DNA from 2 places in the Micrococcus sp. KRD128 genome. Region 1 is predicted to be linked to the other one. Evidence: predicted binding sites of a transcription regulator. Region 1 holds the regulator's gene; the other holds the start of a gene.
The links. The regulator HspR, encoded in region 1, represses chaperone genes until heat shock. The targets are predictions, from matches to a motif close to AAGTTGAGTCNNNNNGACTCAACTT.

Region 1 (14,378 bases):
GCCGACGTCGAGCTGGGCGTCCGTGGCGCGCCCCTCGTCGAGGCCGGCGGGCAGGTCCACGGTGACCACGAGCGGGCCGTTGTAGCCCTCGCCGAACTTCTCGGCCGTGAGCTCGTAGGCGAGCTGGGAGTCCGAGCCCTCGGGCTCGGAGCCGCCGTCCGGCAGGCCCAGGCGCATGGACCAGAACGGCACGGCCACGAGGACGAGCAGGGCCACGGAGGCGAGCGCCGTGGCGAGGGCGGTCGGCGTGGACAGCGTGGCGCGGCGGTGGGCGCGGCGCACGGCGTGGGCGCCCTCGCCGACGGCCGGGGAGGTGTCGGTGAGCCGGGCGCGCTCCCGGCGGGAGAGCACGCGCGGGCCGGCCAGGGCCAGCAGGGCCGGGGTCAGGGTCACCGCCACGAGCACGGCGATGGCCACGCAGACCGCGCCCACCGTGCCCATCAGGCCCAGGAAGCCGATGCCGGTGACGTTCAGGGCCGCGAGGGCGATCACCACGGTCACGCCGGCGAACACCACGGCGTTGCCGGAGGTGCCGGTGGCCAGCGCGATCGACTCGTGCAGGCCCGTGCCACGTCGCAGCTCCTGGCGGTGCCGGTTGACGATGAACAGCGCGTAGTCGATGCCCACGGCCAGGCCCAGCATCACCCCGAGCACCGGGGTCACGGACATCATCTCCACGGCGGAGGAGAACGCGAGCGCCCCGGAGGCGCCCACGCCCACGCCCACCAGCGCGTTGACCAGCGGCAGGCCCGCGCCCACGAGGGTGCCGAGCATGACCATCAGCACGATCGCGGCGACCACGAGGCCCACGACCTCGCCCGGGCCGAGCAGGGAGGGCACGGTGGCGTTGAGCTCCTGGGAGGGATGCACGGTGACGCCGTCGATGTCCGCGCCGGTGAGGGCGCCGGTGACCGCCTCCTTGTCCTCGGCGGTCACGTCCAGGGTCGGCGTCGTGAAGGTGACGATCCCGACGGCGGTGCTGCCGTCCTCGGACACGGTGCGGAAGTCCTCCGCGAGGGCCAGGGTGCGCTCGCCGCGTTCGGCCTCGACGCGGCCGTCGTCCAGCTCGGCGCGGCCGTCGGCGAGGTCGGCCTCGGCCTGGTCCAGGCGCTCCGCGCCGGCGGCCAGCTGGGCCCGGCCGTCCTCGAGCTCGGCGACGCCTTGCTCGTACTCGGCCCGGCCCTCGTCGATCTTCTGCTGCTGCGCGTCGAGCTCGGCCTCGGCCGCGTCCAGGGCCTGCTGCCGTCCCGCGGCCACCTGCTCGCGGCCGGCCTCGAGCTCGGCCTCGGACTCCTGCAGCTGCTGCCGGCCGGCGGCGAGCCGGGCGGCGCCGTCGTCGGCCTTGGCCTGGGCGGCCGCGAGCTGTTCGGCGCCCGCGTCGGCCTCGGCCTGGGCGGCCTCCAGCTGGGCGCGGGCGGCGTCGGCCTGGTCCTGACCGGCCGCCAGCTGTGCCTCGCCGGCGGCGAGCTGCGCCTCCTGGTCGGCGAACTGCGCGGCGACCTGCTCCGCCGGGATGCCGGCGGCCTCGGCCTCGGCCAGCGCGGCGTCCCGGGCCTGCTCGAGCTCGGCGCGGCCCGCGGCCAGCTGCTCGGCCTGGGCGTCGAGCTCGGCCTGCCCGGCCTCGAGCTCGGTCCACCGGTCGCCGAGCTCGGCCTGCCCGGCCTCGAGCTCCTGACGCCGCGCGTCGATCTCGGCCTGGCCGGCCTCGAGACGCTCCGCCTGCTCCTCGAGCTCGGCACGGCCGGCGTCGAGCTGCTCCTGGCCGTCGGCCACCTTCTGCTCGGCCTCCCGGAGCGGGGCCAGGGCGTCGGCCGGCAGGGCCTCCAGGCCGCGCTCCTCGAGGTCGGCGCGCGCGGCGTCGAGCGTGGCCTGCCCCTCGTCCAGCTGGGCGGCGGCCTCGGCGAGGCGCTGCTCGCCCGCGTCGGCCTCGGCCGCGCGCCGCTCGAGCTCGGCCCGGCCGTCCTCGATCTCCTGGCGTCCGTCCGCGAGGCGCTGCTCGCCGTCGGCCAGCTCGGTGCGGCCCTCGTCGAGCCGGGTGCGGGCGTCGTCCCGCTGGGCCTGGGCCTCGAACGGGTCCACGACGCCCTCCACGGCCTGCTGCTCGGCGACGTCGTCCAGCAGGGCGGTGATCTGCTCGCGCTGGGCGTCGGTCAGGGGGGAGCCGTCCTCGGTGGTGAACACGACCTGGCCCCTGCCGCGGGAGGCCTCGGGGAACTCCTCCTTGAGGCGGTCCGTGACCTGGGCGGTGGGCGTGCCGGGGATGGTGACGGTGGAGGAGAGCGTGCCGCCGAAGGCGAGGAATCCGCCGACGGCGAGGGCCAGGGCGAGCACCCAGGCGAGGATCACGAGGAGGGGGCGGCGGGCGGCGCCGAGGCCGAGACGGTAGAGCAGTGTCGCCATGGGAAGGGGAGGTCTCCGTGCGCTGGGGTGGGACGCGGCCGGACGCGGCGCGCCGCCTCCGATGCTACACCTAAGCGGAGCGCACCGCTCCGGTCCGGGCGGCGCCGCCGTCAGGTGGAGGGCAGGCGCAGGATCAGGTCCGCCGCGGCACGCGGGGCGTGCCGGGCCAGGTAGTCCTCCTCCTGTGCGGCCCAGCGGTCCCAGTGGGGGGCGAAGGTGTCGCCGTCCCGGGCCAGCGCCCGCGTGCGTCGCGCGGGGGTCTCGAGCTCGAGCCACACCGCCAGGTCGAGCAGCGGTCGGGCGGCGGTGCTGAGCGCGCCCACGCCCTCGCACACCACGACGTCGGCCGGCGCGGTCCGCCGTGGCGGACCGGGTGCGGCGCGGTGCCAGTCCCACGTGGTCCAGGTCGCCGTGCCGCCCTCCCGCAGCGCGCGCACGACGGCCGGATAGGGGCCGTCGTCGCCCACCGCCGCGGCCAGTCCGTCCCAGCCCCGGTACATGGACTCGATCGCGATCACGTCGACCCGCGCGAACGGTGCGATCCGGGCCGCGAGCGCGGCGGCGAGGACGGTCTTGCCCGACCCCGAGCGGCCGTCCAGGCCGATGAGCGCCGGTCGGGTCACGGGTCCTCCGGTGCGGGGTCCGTCAGTGCGACGGTGGCCGCCTCGAGCACCCGCACCGCAGCCCGCAGCTCCGCGGCGGAGAATCCCTCGAGGGCGGCGCTCAGCCGCTGGGACATCGGTTCGAATGCGCGCTGTCCGTCGCGGCGGGCCGTGTCCGTGTGCTCCACCAGCACGCGCCGCCGGTCGCCCTCGTCCCGGCGGCGGCGGACGTGGCCCGCGGCGGCCAGGCGGTCCACGAGGGCGGTGGCCGAGGCCCGGGTGAGGTGCAGGTGGGCGCCGAGGTCCGAGGCCGTGACGGGCTCACCGGCCGTCGCGCGGGCCATCAGGTACGCGAGGGCTCTGAGGTCCGTGCGGTGCAGGCCGACGCCGCGGCCGGCCTCGTCGACGGCGTGCTCCGCGCTCTCGCTGAAGACGCGCAGCGCGTGGACCACGGCGAGGTGCTCCGCGGGGGCGGAGGGGGGCTGCGTGGTCATGGCCGGGAGTCTAGCCAGCCCCCATGGTTGTTTGATCATCGAACCATCCCCTACGCTCGGTGGCATGCCCACCCCGCCTGACCTCTCCGCCTACCGCACCCCCGCCGCGCCGGGGCGTCCCTCCCGGGGGCTGCGGCTGGGCCTGGCCGCGGCGCTCGCCGTGGTCTGGTTCGCCGTGCTCGGCCTGGGCGGCCCCGTGTTCGGCAGGATCGGCGACGTCTCCTCGAACGACCAGGCCACCTTCCTGCCGGCGTCGGCGGAGTCCACCCGCGCGGGGGAGGAGGCGGCGGCGTTCCAGGACGGCGAGGCCGTGCCCGCCGTCGTCGTGGGCCCGGCGAGCACCGCGGACCCCGCGGCCGCCTTCCCCGCGCTCGCGGACCTCGCGGGCCGGCTGGGCGAGGTACCGGGCGTGGCCGACGTCGCCGGCCCGATCCCCTCCGACGACGGCGCGGCGGTGCAGTTCCTGGCCTTCGTCGACTCCTCGGCCGGGGCTGAGCGGCCCGTGGCCGACGTGGTGGCCGACCTGCGGGAGGTCGTGGCGGACCCGGCGGGCGCCGACCCCGCCCTTGCCGGCACCGTGGCCGCAGACACCGAGTGGCACGTGGGCGGTCCGGCGGGCCTGGTCGCGGAGCTGGGCGGCGCATTCGCGGGGATCGACGGGCTGCTGCTGCTCGTGGCGCTCGTCGTGGTGTTCGTGATCCTCGTGGCGGTCTACCGCTCCGTGCTGCTGCCGGTCCTCGTGCTCCTGACGGCCGTGGCCGCGCTCTGCGGCGCGATCGTGGCCGTCTACGGGATGGCCCTGGCGGGCTGGATCCAGCTCAACGGCCAGGCCCAGGGCATCCTCTCGATCCTCGTGATCGGCGCGGCCACCGACTACTGCCTCCTGCTCGTGGCCCGGCATCGCGAGGAGCTGCTGGTCCGGGCGGACGTCGGGGAGGCGCTGCGGGCCGCCGTGCGCGGGTCCTTCGGCGCGATCACCGCGTCCGCCTCGACCGTGGCCCTCGCCCTGCTGATCCTGATGGCCTCGGACCTCAACTCGACGCGTTCCCTCGGCCCCGTGGCCGCCACGGGTGTGGCGTTCGCGTGGCTCGCCGCCCTGACCCTGCTGCCGGCGCTGCTGCGGCTGACCGGGCGTGCCGCCTTCTGGCCCACGATCCCGTCCCCCGAGCGCGCGCGCCGTCGCGCGGAGCGCCGTGCCGCCCGGGGCCGGGCCTTCACCCCGCCGCTCGACGGCGCGGGCCGACCCGTCGCCGGCCTCGAGGAGGACCACGGGGTGTGGACGCGGGTGGGCGCCGTCGTCGCGCGCCGGCCCCGTCTCGTCTGGGTCGCCACGACGGTCGTGCTCCTCGCCCTCTGCGGCGGTCTGCTGCAGCTGCGCGCAGGCGGCGTCGCCCAGGAGGACGTGCTGCTCGGCGACTCCGACGCCCGGCAGGCCCAGGCGCTGCTGAGCGAGCACTTCGACGCCGGCGCGGGCGCCCCCGCCCAGATCCTCGCCCCGGCCGGGGACGCCGAGGCGGTGCTCGCCGCCGTCGCGGAGGACCCCGGCGTGGCCGAGGCGGAGGTCACCGCGGACGCCCCCGGGACCGCCGCGGGCCCGCCCCCGGGCGCGCTCGAGGCGGAGGGCGGGACGGGCGCCGCGTCCGCGCCGGAGCCGCAGCCTCGCGTGGTGGACGGCCGCGTGCTGGTCTCGGCCACCCTGGCGGACCCGGGCGAGTCCCTCGCCGCGCAGCAGACCGTGGCCCGCCTGCGCGACCGGCTCGCGGATCTCCCCACCTCGGGCGAGATCCTCGTGGGCGGCCCGGCGGCCCAGGCGCTGGACACGAACGTCACCACGCAGCGCGACCTGCGGGTCGTCATCCCGCTGATCCTCGCGATGCTGCTGGCCATCCTCGCGGTGCTGCTGCGCTCGCTCCTGGCGCCCGTGCTGCTCGTGGCGGCCACCGTGGTCAGCTTCGGTGCGGCCCTGGGCGTCTCGGCCCTCGTGTTCCGGCACGTGTTCGGCTTCGAGGACGCCGACCCCACCGTGCCGCTGTACGGCTTCGTCTTCCTCGTGGCCCTCGGGATCGACTACACGATCTTCCTGATGACCCGGGCGCGGGAGGAGACGCCGCGGCACGGCACGCGGGCGGGCGTGCTGCGCGCCCTCACCGTCACGGGCGGGGTCATCACCTCGGCCGGCGTCGTGCTGGCGGCCACCTTCGCCGCGCTCGCGGTGATCCCGCTGATGTTCATGGTGCAGCTGGCGTTCATCGTGGCCTTCGGCGTGCTGCTGGACACACTGGTGGTGCGCACGCTGCTGATCCCGGCGCTCGTGCGGGACATCGGCCCGCGCGTCTGGTGGCCGGCGCGGGCCGCCTGAGCCCGGACGGCGACGGAGGGCCCGACCGGCGGTGCAGTCGGGCCCTCCGTGCATGCGGGCGCCTCAGGGGCGCGCGGTCACTTCTTCTTGGACTTCTTCGCGTTCGAGGCCGTGGCCTTCTTGGCATCCGACTTCTTCGAGCGCGCGCCCTGCGGGGCGGGCGCGGCCTGGTCGTCCTTCACCCGGCCCGCGGCGGCGGCCTCCGTGGCCGCGCCCGCGCTGCTCAGGCGGCCGTCGTCCGTGGTCAGGAAGGAGCGCATGAACCACTGGAACAGCTCGAGCTGGGCCACCTGGTCGATGAGGATGTCCTGGGTGACCGGGTCGAGGTCCTCGGTGGCGTCGATCGCGGCCCGGTGGTCCGTCACGACGCCGTCGTAGACGAGGTCCAGCGCGGCCAGGTGCTCCAGGGTCGTCGCGCGGCCCAGCGTGTAGTCGTCCCACGCACGGGCGGCCACGAGCGCGCCCGGGGTGCCGGCGGGGGAGACGCCCAGGGTGGCGATGCGCTCCGCGAGGACGTCCACCATCCCGCGGACCAGCTCGATCTGGGGGTCGAGCATCTCGTGCACGCCGATGAAGCCGGGGCCCACCACGTTCCAGTGGGCGTGCTTCAGGGTGAGCTGCAGGTCGTTGAGGGCGTGCAGGCGACCCTGGAGGATCTCGGCGGTGCGGCGGCCCGTGCTCAGGGACAGGCCCGGGACGGTGTACTCGGCGGCGTTCTTCTCGGCCATGGTGGTGCTCCTTCTCTGTCGGGACGGGCGCGCCGTCGGCGACGCCCCGTGATCTGCCATCCAACCGCGCGAGACCCCCGCGCTTCCAGGGCCGGGCGCCTGCACCGGGACGGATCAGGGATGGACCCGGGGCCCGGGAATGGATCGCGGACGGCCCGCGTTGACCCCCGCAGAAGCAGAAGTGAGTGAAGTCGACTCAGGTTCACTTGACAGTCCACCACCCCGGTGGCAACCTGAGTCATGAAGGCTCAAGTCCCTGCGGCGCCGGCGCCCCCGGCCCGCGGGTCCGGCCCCCGCTTCACCGTCAGACAGGAAGGACCCCACCATGTCCCGTGCAGTCGGCATCGACCTCGGCACCACCAACTCCGTCGTCGCCGTCCTCGAGGGTGGCGACCCGGTCGTCATCGCGAACGCCGAGGGCGCCCGCACCACCCCGTCCGTCGTCGCGTTCTCCAAGGGCGGGGACGTCCTGGTCGGCGAGGTCGCCAAGCGCCAGGCCGTCAACAACCCGGAGCGCACCTTCGCGTCCATCAAGCGCCACATGGGCACCGACTGGACCACCGAGGTGGACGGCAAGAAGTACACCCCGCAGGAGATCTCGGCCCGCACGCTGATGAAGCTCAAGCACGACGCCGAGGAGTACCTGGGCGAGAAGGTCACCGACGCGGTGATCACCGTGCCCGCCTACTTCAACGACGCCGAGCGCCAGGCCACCAAGGAGGCCGGCGAGATCGCGGGCCTGAACGTCAAGCGCATCATCAACGAGCCCACCGCGGCCGCCCTGGCCTACGGCCTGGAGAAGGGCAAGGAGGACGAGCTCATCCTGGTCTTCGACCTGGGCGGCGGCACCTTCGACGTGTCCCTGCTCGAGGTCGCCAAGGACGAGGACGACTTCGCCACCATCCAGGTGCGCGCCACCGCAGGCGACAACCGCCTTGGCGGCGACGACTGGGACCAGCGGATCGTGGACTGGCTGCTCCAGCAGGCCAAGTCCAAGGGCGCGGACCTGTCCAAGGACAAGATCGCCCTGCAGCGCCTGAAGGAGGCCGCGGAGCAGGCCAAGAAGGAGCTCTCCTCGGCCACCTCCACCAACATCTCGCTGCAGTACCTGTCCGTGACCCCCGAGGGCCCGGTGCACCTGGACGAGCACCTCTCCCGCGCCAAGTTCCAGGACCTCACCAAGGACCTGCTCGAGCGCACCCGCAAGCCGTTCGAGGACGTCATCAAGGAGGCCGGCGTCAAGGTCTCCGACATCGACCACGTGGTCCTCGTCGGCGGCTCGACCCGCATGCCCGCCGTCTCCGACCTGGTGAAGGAGCTGACCGGCGGCAAGGAGCCCAACAAGAGCGTGAACCCGGACGAGGTCGTCGCCATCGGCGCCGCGGTGCAGGCCGGCGTGCTCGCCGGCGAGCGCAAGGACGTGCTCCTGATCGACGTGACCCCGCTGTCGCTGGGCATCGAGACCAAGGGCGGCGTGATGGCCAAGCTCATCGAGCGCAACACGGCCATCCCGACCAAGCGCTCCGAGACGTTCACCACGGCCGAGGACAACCAGCCCTCCGTGTCCATCCAGGTCTTCCAGGGCGAGCGCGAGTTCACCCGGGACAACAAGGCGCTGGGCACCTTCGAGCTGACCGGCATCGCCCCGGCCCCGCGCGGCATGCCCCAGATCGAGGTCACCTTCGACATCGACGCGAACGGCATCGTGCACGTCTCCGCGAAGGACAAGGGCACCGGCACCGAGCAGTCGATGACCATCACGGGCGGCTCCTCGCTGTCCAAGGAGGACATCGACCGCATGGTCAAGGACGCCGAGGCCCACGCGGACGAGGACAGGAAGCGCCGTGAGGCCGCCGACCGCCGCAACCAGGCGGAGCAGTCCGCGTACTCCGTGGACAAGCTCCTGCAGGACAACACGGACAAGCTGCCCGAGGACGTCAAGACCGAGGTGCAGGCCGACGTCGACGCTCTGAAGGCCGCCCTGGAGAAGCAGGACAACGACGACGAGGTCGCCGCCGCGTTCGAGAAGCTCCAGGCCTCCCAGGTCAAGATCGGCGAGGCCCTCTACGCCCAGCAGGGCGCGGAGTCGGCCGACGCCGGCGCCGAGTCCGCCGCCCCGCAGGGCGACGACGAGGACATCGTCGACGCCGAGGTGGTCGACGAGGACGACGAGAAGAAGGCCTGACACCCCGGTGCCGGGGCGGGCGTCCACGCCCGCCCCGCCCGGAGGCCCACGACGCCGGCGGGCCGGCCCGGCAGCGTCCCTGCCAGGCCGGCCCGCCGGCCTTCCCGCACCACCCCCCCGCGCGGCGGACCCGCCGCGCCCACCCGCTTCGAAAGGACACACCATGAGCGCCGACCAGCAGCGTCCGCACGGCTCCTCCGACGCCGAGCGCGGCTCCGAGGAGGAGCCCATCGTGTTCAATGACCGTCGCCGCATCGACCCCGAGACCGGTGAGCCCCGCGTCTCCGCCGAGAGCGCGGCCGAGCAGGCCGAGGACGGCGACGCCCTCGCCCAGGCCGAGCGCATCCTCGACGAGGCCGGGGCCGAGGCGCCGCAGCCCGCGGCCTCGGATCGCGAGGCCGAGCTCGAGACCGACCTGCGCCGTCTGCAGGCCGAGTACGTGAACTACAAGCGCCGCGTGGACCGCGACCGCGACCTGGCCAGGGACGCCGGCGTGCTCAAGGCCGTCACCGCGCTGCTGCCGGTGCTCGACGACATCGACGCCGCCCGCGCCGCCGGCGACCTGACGGACGGTCCGTTCGCCGCCATCGCGACCAAGCTCGACACCGCCCTGGCCGGCCTCGGCCTCGAGCGTCACGACCAGGAGGCCCTGGCCGGCGTCGAGTTCGACCCGGCCGTGCACGAGGCCGTGATGCGCCAGCCGCACGCAGAGGTGCCCGCGGACCACGTGGTCCAGGTCTTCCGCAACGGCTACCTCCGGGACGGCCGCGTGCTGCGCGCCGCCCAGGTGATGGTCTCCGCCGGAGACGAGTGACCCCGTCGGCCGGCGGCCCACCCCGCCGCCGGCCGACCCCCTGACCGATACACACGAGAGGAGGCACCATGGCCTCGCAGGATTGGATGGACAAGGACTTCTACGCGACCCTGGGGGTGTCCAAGGACGCCTCCGATGCGGATGTGAAGAAGGCCTACCGCAAGCTCGCCCGCACCCACCACCCGGACCAGAACCCCGGGGATGAGGCGGCCGAGAAGAAGTTCAAGGAGATCTCGGAGGCGTACGCCGTCCTGAGCGACCCCCAGGAGCGCCAGGAGTACGACGCGATCCGCGCGATGGGCGGCGGCGCCCGGTTCTCCGCCCCGGGCGGTGCCGACGGCGGCGGCTTCGAGGACGTCTTCGGCGGCATGTTCGGCGGCGGGGGCGGCCCCCGCACCACGCAGTCCGGGCCCGACCTGTCGGACCTGTTCAGCGGGATGTTCGGCGGCGCCGCAGGCCAGACCGGCGGCTTCGGCCCCGGCGGCTTCGGCGACGCCGGCTACGCGCGGCCGCGCCCCACGAAGGGCGCGGACCGCACCGCCACCACCACGATCTCCTTCCGCGGCTCGATCCAGGGCACCACGGTGTCCCTGCGCGCCCCGGACGGCGAGACGATCGAGGTGAAGATCCCGAAGGGCATCCGTGACGGCCAGAAGGTCCGTGCCCGCGGCAAGGGCGCGCCCGGTGCGGCCGGCCGCGGCGACCTGCTGGTCACCGTGCGCGTGCGCGAGCACGAGTTCTTCCACCGGGACGGGGACGACCTGCGCATCACCGTGCCCGTCACCTTCCCCGAGGCCGCCCTCGGCGCCACGATCGAGGTGCCCACGCTGGAGCGCCCCGTGAAGGTGAAGGTGCCAGCGGGCTCCCAGTCCGGCCGCGTGCTGCGCCTGAAGGGCCGCGGCGTCGAGCGCGGGACGACGACGGGTGACCTGCTCGTGGAGCTGCACGTCACCGTGCCCACCGAGCTCGACGACGACGCCCGCGCCGCCGTCGAGGCCCTGCAGTCCGCCATGGCCGGCGACGATCCGCGGCGGGAGCTGGCCCGGAAGGCCGCCTGGTGAGCGCCCGCGACGGCGCCGCCCGCGCGGACCGCGGCCGCGAGCGGGGTCCTGACCGGAACGCCCCCGTCTTCGTGATCTCCGTGGCCGCCGAGATGGCGGGCATGCACCCGCAGACCCTGCGCCAGTACGACCGGCTCGGCCTCGTGGTCCCCGCCCGCCAGGGCGGACGGCACCGCCGCTACTCCCTGGCCGACGTCGAGCGGCTGCAGACCGTGCAGGCCCTGAGCGGCGAGGGCATCTCGCTGGAGGGCATCCGCCGCGTGATCGCGCTGCAGCGCGAGGTCGAGCAGCTGCAGGACACCGTGGTCGAACTGTCGGCCCAGGTGGACCGCCTCCACCACGCCTCCCGCCTGGCCCGCGTCTTCACCGTGGGCTCCGGCGGCGACGTCTCGGCCCGGTACGCCGACCGGATGGCCGCCCGCCGCCAGGCCGCGGCACGGAGCGAGGCCGACTCCGCGGGCCAGGCCTCCCCGGGTGTCCTGCGGACGCTGCCCTCTGGCGTCGCGGTCCCTCGACGGGTGCTCACGTGGCAGCCCGAGCAGGACTGAGCCGGGCGTCGTTCGGGGCGGCCGCACGGTCCCGCGTCCGGGAGCGGCTGCGCACCGACATGGCCCGGCGCGACGGCCTGGGCCGGCGGGCCCGCAGCGCCCTGGACGGGATCGTCCACGCCCTCAAGCCGGAGGGCATGGACCCGCAGCTGCCCGCCCGGCATCTGCTGGACTACGTCCTCGACGGACCGGACGGTCCGCGCGCCGTGGTCGCCGCGGGGGACCCCGCGACCGCCACCCACCTGACCTGGCTCGTCTCCGGCATGGGCATCCGCCCCCAGACGGCCATGTGGGGGACGGCCCGGGAGGCCGCCCACCTCGCCGCCGCCCAGCGTGCCGCCGGCGCACCCCGTCCCGTCGTCATCGCGTGGCTCGGCTACCCCGCGCCCTCGCCCTGGCGGGTGGTGCTCGACGGCCCCGGCCGGCGCGGCGGCGCGATGCTCGCCGCGGATGTGCGGGCCTGGTGGGAGTTCCTGCGCCACGGGCCGGGGGAGGACGACGACGCCGCCCCGGCCCTGCGCGCCCGCGGGACCGCCGTGCACGGGGCCGTGGAGGCCCACTCGTACGGCTCGCTCGTGGCCGCGCACGCCCTGCGCCTGCTCGCGGACCGGGGCCTGCAGCCCGACGACGCCGAGGCCCCGTGGCCGGCCGAGCGTCCCGTCGAGGCCCTCGTGGTCTCGGGCGCGGTCGGGCTGCCCGCCGCCCTGGCAGCCCGGGCCGCGCACCTCGGCCTGCGGTCCGGACGGGTGTTCCGCGCCCTGGCCCCGGGCGACCTCCTCGCCCGGGTCGGCCGTGCGGTGGGCCGTCGTCGGGACTGGACGGACGCCGCCGTGCTGCCGGTGGCCCCGCGGCCCGGCCTGGCGGGGGCCGCCGTCCGCGGCCACCACACGGCCCGCTGGTCGCCGACGGCCCCCGGGGACGCCCCGAGGGGCTACCGGGACGCCGGGTCTGTGACGCTCGCGGCGACCGCGCGGGTGACGGCCGGCCTGCCGCTGCCGCCCGTCCCGGACGGTGCCGATCCGGCCGGGCCGGTCGCCCCGGCCTGAGCCATCCCGTCGGGCCCCGTGCTCAGCGGCGGCGGTACGCCAGGTCGAACACGAGACGCCCGGCCCGCTGGGACTTCGCCTCGAAGCTCGTGATCGGTCGACCCTCGAACCGGGGCGCCCAGCCGCCCTCGTGGTCCACGGGGTCCGCGGCCGCCGCGCCGGCCCGCGCCTCACCCAGGCCGGCCCGCAGCGGCCGCTCCTCCTCGGCCGCGCGCTCCCAGCCCGCGGGCAGCGGCTGGGCACCCACCTCGGTCTCCCTGCCCTCGCGGCGCACCCGCGTGAGCGGGGAGTCCTCGCCCGCGGCGCGCCCGGGGAAGAGGTTCTCGAACTCCGGGTGCGCCTCGAGCACCTCGCGCATCTGCACGGCGTAGCCCGACCAGTCCGTCGCCAGCCGCAGCACCCCGCCGGGGGCGAGCACCCGCGCCACGCGGTCCGCGAAGGCGGGGGAGACCAGGCGGCGCTTGTGGTGCCGCTTCTTGTGCCACGGGTCCGGGAAGAACACCCACACCTCGGACACGGAGCCGGGCGTGAGCAGGGCGTCCAGCAGCTCGGGGGCGTTGGCCTCCACGGCGCGGACGTTCTCCAGGCCCTGCTGCTCCACGCGCGTCATGAGCGCGGCCAGGCCGGGCACGTAGACCTCGACGGCGAGCACGTTCCAGTCCGGCCGGTCGGCGGCGGCCTGCGCCGTGGACTCGCCCAGCCCCGAGCCGATGTCGACCAGCAGGGGGGCCTCGCGGCCGAACACCCCCGCCCAGTCCAGTCGGGCCTGGGCGTCCACCGAGGTGGCGCCGCGGCCGCGGGGCACGTCCACGAGGACCCGCTCCGCCTGGCGGTCCCACACGGCCTGCCGCCCCGCGTTCAGGCGCGCACCGCGCCGGACGAAGGAGACCGGCTCCCGTCGGACGAGGGCGGGGTCCTTGTCCCGATTGTGGTCGTGCGCGTGGACGCGCTCGGCGGGCGGCGGGACGGCGTCGGGGCCGGGTGCGTCCTGTCTCTTATAGGACGGGGCCGTGCTGCTCGGCACCGGAGTGGTCGCGCTGGGCGTCGGGGCCGCCGTGTCGGCGGGCGCGGACGGGGGCGTCACGGGTGCGCCGGTGGCCTCCTCCGTCCACGAGGACGTCTCGGGCTCCGGCTCGGGGGCGGGCTCCGGCTGCTGCTCCTCGGGGGTCGGGGTGGAGCGGTCCGGCAGACGCAGGTCGGCGGGGGCGGAGGCGGCGTCCGCGGCGACGTGGCCCAGGTCGGACAGCCAGGGGGCTGCCGTGTCCCGGGGGATCCGCACCGTCAGCACACCCGCGGCGGCCGGCGCCATGGACGCCTGGTCCGCCTCGAGCAACAGGCTGCCGTCCGGGAGGAAGACCACCGCGTCCCAGACGCGACGGTTCTCCACCTGCTCCGGCGCGTCGACCGCCGAGTCCAGGCGCGAGCCGATCACGTCCGGGTCGTTGGCCATGCGCTGGCGCACCTCGGTGCGGAACGCGTCCCAGCCGTCGGGGGTGAAGAGATCGGCGGTCTCGAGCACGCGGTCCTCGCGGGCCGAGTACCAGATCACGTGCGAGGTGGACACGGAGTCCGTGCCGCGCCGTTCCGTGGCGAGCAGGCGGGCCGCGGCGATGTCCTCGGCCACGACGGCGAGCTGCGGCTGGATCTCCAGGCGCGGGTCCGCGCTGGGGTCGGTGTCCCGGCGGTACTGGTCGATCTGGGCGCGCACGGCCCCGGCCATGGCCTCCGACCAGGCCGGCGCCCCGGGCACCTGCAGCCACGCCCCGTGGTGGTCCGGGTCCTCGCCCTCGAGCACGGCGACGCTCGCCTCCGGCACCCTCGCGAGGTCGTGCGAGGGGACCTCGACCGTGAACGGGGCCATGTCCATGGACGGCAGGGCGGAGGCCGCCGTCGTGTCGGGCGCAGGCTCGGGCTGCGGCTCGGTGCGAGCACAGGCGCTCAGCGCCACCAGGGCGACGGCGGCCAGGCCGAGGGTCGCGCGGCCACGGCGGGGGGAAGGCAGGACGGGACGCATGCGATTCACTTCCGGTGGTCGGAGGACTCCAGGATGGCCTCGACGCGGGCGGCCATCTCATCCGCGGTCGGCGGGCGCCAGTCCGGGTCGTTCCGGCGGCGGGCGTCGCGGCGCAGGCGCAGGACCA
Region 2 (14,378 bases), on a different contig from region 1:
CTACCTCTACATCACCGCGAACCAGCTCCACCGCCAGGCCGACTACCGGCAGGGGCAGGATGAACGGGTCAAGCCCTACACCCTCTTCCGCACCCGCATCGACGCCCGACCCGTCCTGCTGCGCTGACCACAGCGGGACGGAACTGGATGCAGCCATGCACAAGTGAAGCGCCTGGGTTTCGTTCCGAGGTCAGGACGCAACGGGCGCTACAGGTCACTGCTGTGCTCTGTCTTTGACACGTCGAGTTCTCCTCCTGCGGGGATGTTCTTGTACCGCCGGGCCAGTCAGGGACAGCAGCACATGTTCCACGCCTGCTGGCCCTGACCGGCATTACGGCATGGGCCTGGACTGCGCTCAGCCCAGGGAGGCGAGCAACTCGGCGCAGGCCCGCTCGCAGCGCCGGCAAGCCTCAGCGCAGATCTTGCAGTGCTCGTGCATTTCAGCGTGGGAGGCGCACTCGTCCCCGCACGTCTTGCAGGCGGTCCGGCAGGCCTCCAGCAGGGCACGAGTGGTCTCGACGTTGTTGCCGGTCTGCCTGGACAGCACCGTCCCGGTGGTGGCGCAGATGTCGGCGCAATCCAAATTGAACCGGACGCACTGCCTCAGTTCTGCGACCATGTCCTCGGCCAGGCACGCGTCCGCGCAGGCCGTACAGGTCTGAGCGCACTCGAAACAGGCCTCGATGCACTCGGCCAGCTTCTGCCGGTCGATGTCCCCCAAGTCTTTCGGGTAGGTCTCCAGCATCGAGCTCACGTGATGGGTCATGGCTTACTCCTTCATCGGTGCGGTTCGGAAAACGAACCGGCCGGAACCGGCCCGCCATGCAACCCACCATAGACCCCCCGCCCGGCCCGGAAAAGGGGCTCAACTTTGAAGATTGCGTGAAGATCCCAGCTGGCCACGGGCTCCGCCCGAGCCGTTCGAGCGGGCGGCTAGGCCCGAAATGACGGCCTTTCCGGGCCCGGCTCAACCCTGAATCGGCTCGGAACTTGGCACTCCGGCAAATTGCGACCAGATCACGAATCCGCATTGTTGCATAACGTTCTGGTCACGGACCATTTCGACTAAGTGATAACTTGCTCGACGCCGAATTAGGAGGCCGTGGAAAAAGTCCAGAAAATGCACGCCAATGTCTACCGAGGTAACCCATGTCCTACCCCACCCGCCGTGCCCGCATCGAGGCTGAAGCAATGCCCGCCGTTCCCAGTACCGCCGTTCCCTCACCATGGGTGCGATAGGCCTGACCACCGTGGTGGGAGCCACGGTGGCCGGCATGGGCCCGGCCGCAGCCAACGAGGGCGCCCACTCCGCGCCCAGCGGCTCCACTGCTAATTCCTGAACGTGGGAGGGCGGTGCCGCCGCCGAGACGTCCCGCTCTTCCAGGGTTCACACGCACTCGTCCGCGACCAGCAGTGAGCCGGCCCAGGATATCCAGCGGGCCTCTTACTCCACCGCTTCCTCCAGTAGTACTGGTTGGGGGGCGGCCGTGCAGTGGGCTACGGCCAAGGCTGCCGATCCGGGCGTCGGTTACGTCTGGGGTGGAATGGCCCGACCGGCTACGACTGCTCCGGCTTCATTCAGAACGCGTTCGCGCAGGCCGACATTGAGCTGCCTCTGAACTCCAAGGCCCAATATGCGGCCGCTAGCCAATACGTCTCCCTGACGACCTCCAGGTCGGTGACCTGGTCTTCTGGTCCAACAACGGCTCGGCCTCCGGGATCTACCTACCACGTGGCCATGTACATCGGCGACGGCCAGATCGCCCACGCCCGCAACCCGCAAATGGGCGTGGCCGTGACCGCTGTCGACTACAGCCCCTGGAACATGATGGGCACCGCCGCCCGCTACTGAACGGCACGCCACCACCCCGGGACGGCCCCGCAAGACGAAAGCCTCGGGGCCGTTCGATCTCAGGAGACCTCAGCCACCGTGCCCACCCCGCTGTCCCGCTGACCGAACCCCACCGGACACGCCAGCAGCTCACGTGGACGAACGTCGACATGCCTTGGGCCGCGTCCCGTCGTCCCCGTCCGGTGGTCCTCCTGGTGATGGGGCGTCATATGACACAAGTCTGGATGGCTCCCCCTCCCCTGTTGTCGCTTGCAGACGATGGGGCAGCGCCAAGAGCGCTGATTTGCAGCAGGTATGGCGCGGATGCGTCGGTTTAGGGTGGCTCGGGACATGCCCTAGCCAAGCAATGGCGCGGCTTGGCCACTCGTTACGACAAGCTAGCGATCACCTACCGCGCCGCCGTCACCCTCTGCGCCATCTTCACCTGGCTGCGCGCATAAGGGAGACACGCCCTAGTTGTAGGAGGGCATGACATTGTTGACTCGCGCCGGGGCCAACGAGGCCGGCGGGATGTTCCCGCAGGAGGTATGAGGCCGATGGTAGTTGTAGTGGTTCACCCACACTGCCAACGCCTCACGCCGGGCCGTCTCTGAGGAGTACGGGCGGGCGTAGAGGACCTCGTCCACCATCAGCCGGTTGTACCGCTCGACCTTCCCGTTGTGACGCGGGGTGTAGGGGCGGATCCGGTGGTGCCGGCCCCCGAGCGAGACCACCTTCGCGGTGAAGTCCACGGCCCGGTAGTTGTTCCCGTTGTCCGTGACCACCCGGTCCACGGTGATGCCGTGGGCGGCGAAGAACGCCCGCGCCCGGCAGAAGAACCCGATCGTGGTCACCGCCTTCTCGTCCTCCAGCGCCTCGGTGTACGCCAGCCGGGTGTACCCGTCGATCGCCGAGTGCAGGTAGGTGTACCCGACCCGGCAGCCAGGCCCGCGCTTGGCCGCCCGCGCGTTCTCGGAGTCCCGGCCGTGAGCACGCCAGCCGCCCCCCTCGGGGATGCGCCCGATTTTCTTCACGTCCATGTGCACCATGTGCCCCGGGCCGCAGGCGGTGATCTTCTGCGGTCGTTGGCGCAGGTCTTCTCCGGCCGGGGTCAGGTCCCGTAGGCGGGAGATCCCGAGTCGGTGTAGCCACCGTCCCACGGTACGAAGACACACCCGGTGGCCCTCGGAGACGAGGTGGTGATGGATGCGCCGTGCGGACCACTTGCGCTCCCGCCGCAGGGCGTGGATCTGGGCGACCAGGACCGGATCGAGCTGGGCAGGTGAACGGTGCGGCCGGCTGGGCAGGTCCTGAAGGCCGGCTTCTCCCTGGGCGCGGTAGCGGGCCACCCAGGTGGCCACCGTGGGGCGGCTCACACGGAACTCGGCTGCCACGTGTGCTTGCGGGATCCCGTCGTGCAGGTGGCGTTGGACCATGCGCAGCCGGCCGGTCGGGGTCAGGGGTGCGTTAGCGTGAGTCATGAGCGGGTCTCTTCTAGCAGGTGGGTTGTTGAGGAACTTCCATCCTGCGGCAGGGGCCCGCTCGTCTCATCTCAGCCCGTACCCCGTGGCAAGAACCTCATGACCGACAACACCTAGGGCCGCTTGGGTACAAGAACAGCCGGTGCGAACTCCGATCGCACCGGCTGTTCTCACCCAGTCCGCGTAGAGAGCAACGGAGTTACTCCTCGCAGTCAGTTTGAAACTACACGTTAAACCGGAACTCAACCACGTCCCCGTCCTTCATCACGTAATCCTTGCCCTCCATGCGCACCTTACCGGCAGCCTTGGCATCAGCCATAGAGCCGGCAGCGATCAGATCATCGAAACTCACGATCTCGGCCTTGATGAACCCGCGCTGGAAGTCGGTGTGGATCACGCCGGCGGCCTCCGGAGCGGTCGCGCCGACCGGGATGGTCCACGCGCGCGTCTCCTTCGGCCCCGCCGTCAGGTAGGTCTGCAAGCCGAGGGTGGAGAAGCCCACGCGGGCCAGCTGGTCCAGCCCGGACTCGTCCTGGCCGGCCATCTCCAGCATCTCGGCGGCCTCCTCCTCGGAGAGCTCCACGAGGTCGGACTCGAGCTTGGCGTCTAGGAACACGGCGTCGGCGGGGGCCACCAGATCGCGCAGCTCCTGCTGCTTGGCCTCGTCCCCCAGCACACCCTCATCGGAGTTGAACACGTAGATGAACGGCTTGGCGGTGAGCAGGCTCAGCTCGCGCAGCCGGTCCATGTCCAGCTTGTCCTTGTCCTTCGCGGCGAAGATCGTCTCGCCCCGCTCCAGCACTGCGAGCGCGGCCTGCAGCGCCTCGAGGTCGGCGGGCTCCTTCTTCTTGCCCTTGACCTCCTTCTCGACGCGCGGGATCGCCTTCTCCACGGTCTGCATGTCCGCGATGATCAGCTCGGTGTTGATGGTCTCCATGTCCGAGGCCGGGTCCACCTTGCCGTCCACGTGGACGACGTCGCCGTCGTCGAACGCGCGCACCACCTGGGCGATCGCGTGGGCCTCGCGGATGTTCGCCAGGAACTGGTTGCCCAGGCCCTCCCCCTCAGAGGCGCCCTTGACGATGCCGGCGATGTCCACGAAGGACACCGTCGCCGGCAGGATGCGCTCGGAGCCGAAGATCTCGGCCAGCTGCGGCAGACGCTCGTCCGGCAGGTTCACCACGCCCACGTTCGGCTCGATCGTCGCGAACGGGTAGTTCGCCGCGAGCACGGTCTGGCGCGTCAGCGCGTTGAACAGGGTCGACTTGCCCACGTTGGGCAGTCCCACGAATCCGATAGTCAAAGCCACAGTCCGGCAGTCTACCGGCGGGCCCGCCGAGGCGGACGCGTCCCGCACCGGCCCCATTCCATGGGCAGAACCAGCAGCCCCGCCCGCTCCGTGGGCAGAAAGCGCGCTCTCCCCCGTTCCGGGGGCAGAACCGGCAGGGTTTTCGCGTCCGGGGGCAGAAACCTTCGCTTTTCCGCCCACGGAACCCAGAGGCCCAGCGGCCACGGGGCCCGCCAGCCCCAGCCCCCACGGAACCCAGAGACTCGCACCGCCCAGCACGCAGCCCCGCCCAGATGACCGATCTGGAGGGTGGTCGGGTCGCCCTGACCCCGATGAGAGGACGCACACCTGTGTCTGCCGAACAGTGGGCGACAGCCGAGACCGCAGGGCCACCGGGTCCGCCCGACGCCGAGGTCCGCGGCACCGTGCGCCTGCGCTCCAACGACTACCGGGACAAGCCGGCCGTGGACCCGCGCTACTTCACCGACCCGGAGGGCCATGACATGGCCGTCGCGGTGGCCGGCATCCGACTGGCCCGGGAGATCGTCTCCCAGCCGGCCATGGCGGAGTGGGTCGGCCGGGAGCTCGCCCCGGGCGAGCAGGCGCAGACGGATGAGCAGATCGCCGACGACGTGCGCCGCACCCACAACACCGTGTATCACCCGGTGGGCTCGGTGCGCATGGGCACCGACGCCGACGCCGACGCCATGAGCCCGCTCGACGCCCGCCTGCGCGTCAAGGGCGTGACGGGGCTGCGCGTCGCCGACGACTCCGTGATGCCCGAGCACGTGACCGTGAACCCCAACATCACGTGCTTCATGATCGGTGAGAAGGCTGCGCAGCTGATCCTGGCCGACCGCGCCTGACCACCACGCAGATGCGGCGGGCCCCCAGTGGGGGCCCGCCGCATCTGCGTTCGGGGGACGGGCCGCGCGCCGGTCGCGGGCGCGGCTCCGTCAGAGGGCGATCACTCGCCGGAGGCCTCGGCGGTCTCGCCCTCCACGGTCTGCGCGGCCACGGGGGCGGCGCCGCCGTGGGTGACGGAGATCTTGCGGGGCTTGGCCTGCTCCGCCACCGGGATGGTGAGGGTCAGGACGCCGTCGCTGTAGTCGGCCTGGATGCGGTCGAGGGCCAGGCCCTCGCCCAGGGTGAGCTGGCGGGCGAAGGTGCCGGCGGAACGCTCACGGGTGAGCCAGCGGCGGTCCTCGCGGGCCGGGTCCTCCTTGCGCTCGGCGCGGACGGTGAGCGTGCGCTCCTCCACGTCCACGTCGATGGAGGCCGGGTCGACGCCGGGCAGCTCGACCTCGGCGACGAAGGCGTCGCCCTCGCGGTACAGGTTCATGGGCATGGACGCGGTGCCGGTCGCGCGGGTCGTCAGACCGTTCACCAGGCGCTCCATCTCACGGAAGGGACGCTCCATCTCACGGAACGGATCGATGGGACGGGCCATGTCGGTTCACTCTCCTCGGGAGTCGGGTGGGCGCCGCTGACACCGCGGCGTCTGATCACCACAACAGCACGCCCGGCGAACCTATTCCAGAAATCTGCGTGAACTTCGCTCAACTTTCTGGAGGGCGGCCCGCCCGCCTCGGCGGGGCCCACCCATGACATCCGTCATGGCGCATTCCTGACGTCTGCCGCTCCCACGGGGCGCGCCCCGCGGCGAGGCTGGAGCCATGAGCAACGCACCCGCACTCGCAACCCGGGGACTCACCCGGCGCTTCGGACCGGTCCGGGCCGTGGACGGCGTGGATCTCACCGTCCCCGTCGGCGAAGTCCTCGCCCTCCTCGGGCCCAACGGCGCCGGCAAGACCACGCTGCTGGACATGGCCTTGGGCTTCAGCCCACCCTCGGACGGCACGGTCCGCGTCCTCGGCGCCGACCCCGTCGCCGCCGTCCGCCAGGGCCGGGTGGGCGCGGTACTGCAGACGGGCGGCCTGCTGGAGGACCTGAGCGTGCGCGAGACCGTGGCCATGGTGGCCGGCTGCCACCGCCGCCACATCGGCGTGCCCGCCGCCCTCGAGCGCGCCGGCCTCACCGGGCTGGCCGGCCGCCGCGTGAAGAAGTGCTCCGGAGGCGAGCGCCAGCGGCTGCGCTTCGCCCTGGCCCTGCTCACCGACCCCGAGCTGCTGATCCTGGACGAGCCCACCGCGGGCATGGACGTCCGCGCCCGCCACGACTTCTGGGACACCATGCACGCCGAGGCGGACCGGGGCCGCACCATCGTGTTCGCCACCCACTTCCTCCCCGAGGCCGAGGACTTCGCGGACCGGATCGTCCTGATGCGCGAGGGCCGGATCCACGCGGACGGCACGCCCGCCGAGCTCGCCACCGGCGGGTCCGTCACCCTCACGGGCCGCTGGGCCGGCGGCGGAGACGATCCGGACGCGCCCGCCCGCCTCGCCGCCGCCCTGGGCCTGCCGCAGGACGCCGTCCAGCTCGAACCACAGCACCTCTCCCCCGGCCGCCTGCGCGTGCGCGTCCCCGGCGGGGGCTCGGTCACCGGCGACGACGTCGCCCGCCATCTGCTGAATGAGCGCCTCGTCGAGGACCTGGCGATCACCCACGCCTCCCTCGACGACGTGTTCCTCTCCCTGACCGACGCCGGCCAGCCGGCACCCTCCGAGCCGCAGGAGTCCCTCGCATGAGCACGACCACCACCGCCCCCGGCCGCCTGGTCGGCTACGCACGCCGCGAGTTCGTCCGCAACGTGCGGATGATCGAGAGCTCGTTCTTCATCGTCGTCCTCCCCGTGGCGCTCTACCTCATGTTCGGCGCGCTCTCCGACTGGGGAGACCTCCCCGTCGGCCACGGGAACGTGTCCGCGTACACCATGACCGGCATGGCCGTGTACGGGGCGGTCATGGCCACCACCTCGATCGCCGGCTCGGCCGCCGTCGAGCGCCAGTCCGGCTGGGGCCGCCAGCTCTCCCTGACCGCGCTCACCCCGGGCGCCTACCTCGCCGGCAAGTGCCTCGTGGCCCTGGCCATCGCCGCCCTGCCCGTGCTCGCCGTGCTCGCCGCGGGCGCGCTCACAGGCGCCGAGCTCGACGGCCCGCTGCGCTGGCTCACGACGGGCGCCCTCGCCCTGGTGTCCTCGCTGCCGTTCGCGCTGTTCGGCCTGGCGGCCGCCCTGCTCTTCCGTTCGGAGGCCGCCGTGTCCGCGGCGTCGGGCATCCTGGTGGTGTTCGGCTTCCTCGGGAACCTCTTCGTCCCGCTCTCGGGGATCATGCTGGACATCGGGCGCTTCACTCCGGTGTACGGGGCCGGCGCCCTCGCCCGGTGGCCGCAGATGGAGGGAGAGAGGGCACCGATGGGAACGGAACCCGCCGCCGCCGCGGACCCGCTGTGGCTGCCGCTCGTGAACCTGCTGGCCTGGACGGCGGTGTTCGCGGTGGTCTGCCTGCTCGCCTCCCGCTCCCGGACGGCCCGCGCATGAGCCCCGACGGAGGATCCCCGGCGCCGGCCCGCCCGGCGGTCGGCACGGCGGAGCACGACCCCGCCGTCCTGCCGCTGCACCTGTGGCCGTCCACGCTGGGGTTCGCCGGGGTGTGGCTCATCAGCTTCGGCTTCGTCCTCGTCGAGCTCCTCCGCCGGGCGTTCACGCCCGGGGACGGGCGGGGCGAGGCGATCCTGGGGGTGGCGGCCATCGCGGTCTTCGTCCTCGTCTACCTGGCCGCGTTCGTGGTGCCGCGCCCGGTGCGCGCGTGGCCTGCCTGGGCCAACACGATCCTCACCTGGCTCGTGCTCGCCGCGTGCGTGGCCGTGCTGACCCGGATCCTGGGCGTCCACGCCCTGCTCTACTCCCCCTTCCTCGTGGCCGCATGGCTCTTCCCCCACCGGCTCCGCGTGGGCCTGATCGGCGCCGGTGTCACGGTGGCCGCGGCACTGACGGCCGGGCTGCTGTTCTTCCCCGGCGATCCGGCGCTGCCCGTCGTGCTGGGCAACCTCGCCGTCGTCCTGGTGGTGCTGGTGGGCATGCGCCTGGCCATCGGCCGGGACGACCGGGTCATGGAGATGACGCATGAACTCGACCTCGCCGGCCAGCGGGAACGGCTCGGCCGGGATCTGCACGACATCCTGGGCCACTCCCTGACCACCATCAACGTCAAGACCCAGCTCGTGCACCGGCTGATCGACACGGACCCCGCCCGGGCCAAGCAGGAGGCCGCCGAGGTGATCGCCCTGTCCCGCACTGCCCTCGCCGAGGCGCGGGCCGCCGTCGCCGAGCTCGCCGCCCCGGAGCTGGGCGGGCAGCTCTCCCTCTCCATGGGGGCGCTGCGGGACGCCGGGATGGCCGTCGAGGCCCCGCCGCCCGGCGCCGTCACCGAGGTGCCGGAGCGTCGCCGCGCCCTGGCCGCCCTCCTGGACACCGAGCCGGACCTGACCGTCGTCGCCCAGGCCGCCTCCGGGGACGAGGTGGCGGACGCGGTCGAGGCCCATGACGTGGACGTCGCCCTGCTGGACATCGAGATGCCCGGCGTGGACGGGCTCGAGGCCCTGCGCCGGATCCGGGACCGCGGCCTGGACTGCGCCGTGCTGATGGTGACGACCTTCGGCCGCCCCGGCTACCTGGAGCGGGCCCTGGCCGCCGGGGCCCGGGGATTCGTGGTCAAGGACACCCCGGCCGAGCAGCTCGCCGACGCCGTGCGCGCGGTGGCCCGCGGCGAGCGCGTGGTGGATCCCTCGCTCGCGGTGGACACCCTCGCGGCGGGGCCCAGCCCGCTGACCCCGCGGGAGGTCGACGTGCTGCGCGAAGCGCTCACGGGAGCCTCCGTCCGGGCGATCGCCGGACGCCTGCACCTCTCGGCGGGCACGGTGCGCAACCATCTGAGCGCGGCGATCGGCAAGACGGCCACCAGCACGCGCGGCGAGGCCGCGACGGTCGCGCGCGACCGCGGGTGGCTGTAGGGGCGGCTCAGCGGAGGCGCTCAGGTGAGACGCCCGAGCGCCGCACGGAACGCGGCCTCCGCCGTCTCGCCGTACGGCACGAACAGCACCTCGTCCACGGTGCCGCCCACCTCGTCCGCCATCGCGTGGCAGGTCTCGACGGCGATCCGCGCGGCGTCCTCCATGGGCCAGCCGTAGATCCCCGCGGAGATCGCCGGGAACGCGACCGTCCGGGCGCCGAGCCCGGCCGCCACCTTCAGGGACTCGCGGTAGCACGAGGCGAGGGTGTCGGACTTGTCGATCGTCTTGGCCCACACCGGGCCCACCGTGTGGATGACCCAGCGCGCGGGCAGGCGCCCCGCCGTCGTCGCCACGGCCTGCCCGGCGGGCAGCCCCTCCGGCAGGTCGGTCTCGCGCAGGCGGCGGCACTCGGCCAGGATCTCGGGGCCGCCGCGCCGGTGGATGGCGCCGTCCACGCCTCCGCCGCCGAGCAGGGTGGAGTTGGCGGCGTTGACGACGGCGTCCGCGCGCGTGGCCGTGATGTCCCCGGGGGCGATGGTGAGCTGCATGGGTTCACGCTAGGCGCGGGTGGGCGCCGTCGGACAGGGCCGGTAGCCTCGGCCCCATGAGCACCCCCACGCCCACCGGCCCGACCCCCACGCCTCCCGGCGGCGAGCTGCTGCCGCTGATCAGCCTCGCGGTGGAGCACGTGTTCGACACGCTCGGCCGGCAGTCCGTGTTCGCCCCCACGATCCTCGCCGTCGCCGCCGACGGCCAGCGCGGCATGTGGGAGCACCCGGACCTCGAGCCCGAGCAGGCGGCCGCCACGGTCGCGAAGATCAGCCCGCGCCCCACGCGGGCGGTGGCCGTGTTCGACGGCGAGATCGAGACGGCGGACGGACCCCGCCCGGCTGTCGCGGTGGAGGCCTTCGACGCCGCCGCCCTGGCCTCGACCCGCATGGTCTTCCCGTATCTGCCCGGCGTGGCCGCGGCGGGCATCGCCGCCCGCGTCGACGGCGACCCGCAGGTCGTGGCCAACGGCCCCAACCCGCTCTTCGGCTGAGCCGCCCACCACGACGACGGCGCGCCGCCGCCTAACGTGTCCCTGCGGCCTGCGAGGGTGGGGGCATGGAGATCCTCAGCCTGCTGCTCGCCCTCATCCTCGGACTCGTGCTGGGCGCCCTGGTGGGCGCGTGGCTCATGTGGCGCCGGTCGGCCGGCGGCGGTGAAGAGGCCCGCCGGGCCCAGGCCGAGCTGGCCGCGCTGCGCACCGAGCACCAGGGCGCGCGAGAGGAGCTCGCGGCCGCCCGGGCGGAGCAGCGCGCGCTCACGGCCGCGCGCGCCGAGGACGCCGAACGCCAACGCGCGGAGTCCCAGGTGATGTCCACGCTCGCGCCGCTGGGCCAGCGGCTGGCGGCGCTCCAGGAGCAGGTGAGCGTGCTGGAACGGGATCGGGCGTCCCAGTTCGGCCGGCTCGGGGAGCAGCTCCGCGCCGCCGCGGCCACCGACCGTGACCTGCTGAACCAGACCACCTCGCTCATGGCCACCCTCAAGTCCACCTCCGCCCGGGGCCACTGGGGCGAGGCGCAGCTGCGGCGGGTCGTCGAGGCGGCGGGAATGCTCCACCACGTGGACTTCACGGAGCAGGCCACGCTGTCCGGCAGGGACGGCGAGCGTCTCCGCCCGGACCTCGTGGTGTCCCTGCCCGGCGGCAAGGCCATGGCCGTGGACGCCAAGGCCCCCATCGGGGACGCGCTGGCCGCCGAGGCCCTCGCGGACGAGCCCGGCGAGGAGGCGTACGAGCGGCGCCAGGCGCTGGCCGCCCAGCACGCCGCGGCCGTCCGCCGCCACGTGGACCAGCTCTCGGCGAAGTCCTACTGGGCCGGCCTCGAGCACTCCCCCGAGCTGGTCCTGTGCTTCCTGCCCGCCGAGTCGCTCCTGGCCGCGGCCCTGGACGCGGACCCCGGGCTGCTGGACCACGCGTTCTCCCGGAACGTCGCGCTCGTCGCCCCCGTCTCCCTCCTGACCGCCCTGAAGTCCGTGGCCTACGCGTGGCGGCAGGACACCCTGGCCGAGAACGCCCACACCGTGGTGGCCAGCGCGAAGGACCTCTACGAGCGCCTCGGCACGCTCGGCACCCACCTGGACCGCATGGGCGGCTCCCTCAAGACCGCCGTGGACCGCTACAACCAGCTCGTCGGCAACGTCGAGTCGCGCGTGCTCCCCGCCGCCCGGCGCCTCCGCGACGCCGACCCGGGCCTGGCTCCCACGCCGGACATCCGCACGCTCGAGTCCGCACCCCGGCCCCTGGCCGCCCCGGAACTGGTCGCGGGCGTGGAGGAGGACGAGCTGCGCCGTCGTCGGGCGGAGTCGGCGCGGGAGGCGTGAGCAGGGCCGCACGGGCGCCGGGCGGGTGGGCCCTCGCCGGGAGGGGATCGCCTTCTGGTGATCCAGATCACTTGATACGGTGAAACTCACAGAGAATTGCCAGGCCGCGCCGAGGGCCTGACGTGATGAGGAGGCCCCGTGGAGTCCCGATCGATCCCCCCGCCGAGCAACGTCAACGAGCACGTCTCCCGCTTCGACCCCCGGGCGGCCGCCCAGGAGTTCGAACACGAGCTCTCTCCGGGCATGCGTGACGAGCCGCTGACCGGCGGCGAGAACGTCAAGCGCATCATCGGCCTCGTGGCCGGCCCCCTGCTCGCCGTCGCCCTGTTCCTGCTGATGCCGGGCGACCTCGGCGTCTGGCCCCGCCTCGTCGCCGCCACCGCCGTGCTCATGGCCGTGTGGTGGATGACCGAGGCCCTGCCCATCCCCGCCACCGCCCTGCTGCCGCTCGTCATCTTCCCGCTCGGCGTGCCCGCCGAGGAGTCCGACGGCGGCATCACCTTCGACGCCGTCGGCGCGAGCTACGGCAACAACGTCATCTTCCTGTTCATGGGCGGCTTCATGCTCGCCCTGGCCATGCAGCGCTGGAACCTGCACCGGCGCATCGCGCTCGGCGTCCTGACGTTCATGGGCGCCAGGACCGTGAACCTCGCCCTGGGCTTCATGATCGCCACCGGGTTCATCTCCATGTGGGTGTCCAACACCGCCACCGCCGTGATGATGCTCCCCATCGGCGTGTCCATCCTCGTGCTCGTCCAGCGCTACGGCACGGACGACGCCCTGACCGCGGACGAGGGAGCGGACCAGGTCGACCGCCCCGACGCGCCCGCATCCGCGCCCGGCGAGGCCCCCACGCAGGCCGAGATCCGCTCCCTCACGAAGTCGAACTTCGGCACCGCGCTCATGCTCGGCATCGCGTACGCCGCGTCCATCGGCTCGCTCGGCACCATCATCGGCACCCCGCCCAACACCCTGCTCGCGGGCCACATGGCCGCCGAGCACGGCGTGGAGATCGGCTTCGGCCAGTGGATGCTGGTCGGCGTGCCAATCGCCGTCGTGCTGCTCTTCGCGTGCTGGTTCCTGCTGACCCGCGTGCTGTTCCGCCCCGAGATCGACGAGGTCCCCGGCGGCCGCGACCTGATCGCCGCCGAGCTGGCCCGCCTGGGCCGCATGAGCGCCCCCGAGGCCAAGGTCCTCGCCGTCTTCGTCCTCGCCGCACTGGCCTGGATCACCGTGCCGCTGATCTCCGAGTACGTCCTGGACCTGGAGTCCCCGCTGCTCTCGGACGCGGCCATCGCCATGGTCGTCGGACTCATCCTGTTCCTCCTGCCGGCCGGTGGCGGGGCCGGGCGCGGCGTGCGCCTGCTCGACTGGGAGGCCGCGAAGGAGCTGCCGTGGGGCGTGCTCCTGCTGTTCGGCGGCGGCCTGGCCCTGTCCGGTCAGTTCTCCAAGTCGGGCCTGTCCACGTGGCTCGGTGAGCAGGTCAAGGGCCTCGGCGACATCCCCGTGTGGGTGCTCGTGGTGATCGCCGCCGTCGGCATCCTGCTGCTGACCGAGATGACCTCGAACACGGCCACCGCGGCCACGTTCCTGCCCGTCGCCTCCGGCGTGGCCCTGGGCACCGGCGTCGCCCCGCTCATGCTGGCCGCGCCCGTCGCCCTCGCCGCGACCTGCGCGTTCATGCTGCCCGTGGCCACCCCGCCGAACGCCATCGCGTACGGCTCCGGCTACGTGACCATCGGCCAGATGGTGAAGGGCGGCGTGTGGCTGAACATCATCGCCGCCGTGCTCATCTCCCTCGCGTCGATGACCCTGCTCGTCTGGGTCTTCGGACTCTGAGCCCTGACCCGCCACGGCCAGCCACCCGCCAGCCCGGAACGCCGAGGCCCGCAGACTCGCCGCTACGACGGCGTCGTGACGGCGCGTCTGCGGGCCTCAGCGAGGAGACGAGGGGTGCGCTCAGGCCTCAGCGTCGCGGCGGCGTCCGCCGAGGGCGCGCCCGTCGTCGCCCACGCGCTTCATCTCCGCGCGCAGCTCCTTGGGCAGGGAGAAGATGATGTCCTCCTCGGCGGTCACCACCTCGTCCACCTGCCCGTAGCCGTACTCGGCCAGCAGCGCGAGCACCTCCTGGACCAGCACCTCGGGCACGGACGCGCCCGAGGACAGGCCCACGGTGGCCACGCCCTCGAACCAGGACTCGTCCACCTGGTTGGCGAAGTCCACGCGCTCGGCGCGGGAGGCCCCGTACTCCGCGGCGACCTCCTTGAGGCGCACCGAGTTCGAGGAGTTCGCCGAGCCCACGATGATCACCAGGTCGCACTCCGGCGAGATCGACTTGATGGCCGCCTGCCGGTTGGAGGTGGCGTAGCAGATGTCGTCCGAGGGCGGGTCCTGCAGGTTCGGGAACCGCTCGCGCAGCACGGAGACGATCTCGAGGGTCTCGTCCACGGAGAGCGTGGTCTGGGAGAGCCAGATCAGGTTGTCCGGGTCCTCCACCTGG

Region 2: the regulator HspR is predicted to act here: its motif matches at 6,142-6,166, upstream of J1M44_RS10320 (Hsp20/alpha crystallin family protein).

Annotation. Positions count from the first base shown of each region.
Region 1 covers NZ_JABFAX010000001.1:98,803-113,180, reverse strand. Annotated here, with positions in the region: gene J1M44_RS00500 (MMPL family transporter) at 1-2,400, opposite strand, end outside; gene J1M44_RS00495 (hypothetical protein) at 2,511-3,023, opposite strand; gene J1M44_RS00490 (MarR family winged helix-turn-helix transcriptional regulator) at 3,020-3,496, opposite strand; gene J1M44_RS00485 (MMPL family transporter) at 3,561-5,855, shown strand; gene J1M44_RS00480 (Dps family protein) at 5,933-6,583, opposite strand; gene dnaK (molecular chaperone DnaK) at 6,909-8,768, shown strand; gene J1M44_RS00470 (nucleotide exchange factor GrpE) at 8,932-9,582, shown strand; gene J1M44_RS00465 (DnaJ C-terminal domain-containing protein) at 9,651-10,643, shown strand; gene J1M44_RS00460 (heat shock protein transcriptional repressor HspR) at 10,640-11,191, shown strand; gene J1M44_RS00455 (alpha/beta hydrolase) at 11,170-12,237, shown strand; gene trmB (tRNA (guanosine(46)-N7)-methyltransferase TrmB) at 12,260-13,261, opposite strand; gene J1M44_RS00445 (DedA family protein) at 14,257-14,378, opposite strand, start outside.
Region 2 covers NZ_JABFAX010000019.1:148,630-163,007, forward strand. Annotated here, with positions in the region: gene J1M44_RS10285 (L-dopachrome tautomerase-related protein) at 1-127, shown strand, start outside; gene J1M44_RS10290 (four-helix bundle copper-binding protein) at 356-766, opposite strand; gene J1M44_RS10295 (C40 family peptidase) at 1,493-1,852, shown strand; partial or broken gene J1M44_RS10300 (IS5/IS1182 family transposase) at 2,188-2,292, shown strand; gene J1M44_RS10305 (IS481 family transposase) at 2,305-3,312, opposite strand; gene ychF (redox-regulated ATPase YchF) at 3,536-4,621, opposite strand; partial or broken gene J1M44_RS10315 (GMC oxidoreductase) at 5,008-5,466, shown strand; gene J1M44_RS10320 (Hsp20/alpha crystallin family protein) at 5,568-6,050, opposite strand; gene J1M44_RS10325 (ABC transporter ATP-binding protein) at 6,277-7,248, shown strand; gene J1M44_RS10330 (ABC transporter permease) at 7,245-8,039, shown strand; partial or broken gene J1M44_RS11790 (histidine kinase) at 8,618-8,830, shown strand; gene J1M44_RS11795 (response regulator transcription factor) at 8,894-9,511, shown strand; gene J1M44_RS10340 (O-acetyl-ADP-ribose deacetylase) at 9,532-10,059, opposite strand; gene J1M44_RS10345 (hypothetical protein) at 10,116-10,553, shown strand; gene rmuC (DNA recombination protein RmuC) at 10,619-11,878, shown strand; gene J1M44_RS10355 (DASS family sodium-coupled anion symporter) at 12,017-13,717, shown strand; gene J1M44_RS10360 (4-hydroxy-3-methylbut-2-enyl diphosphate reductase) at 13,838-14,378, opposite strand, start outside.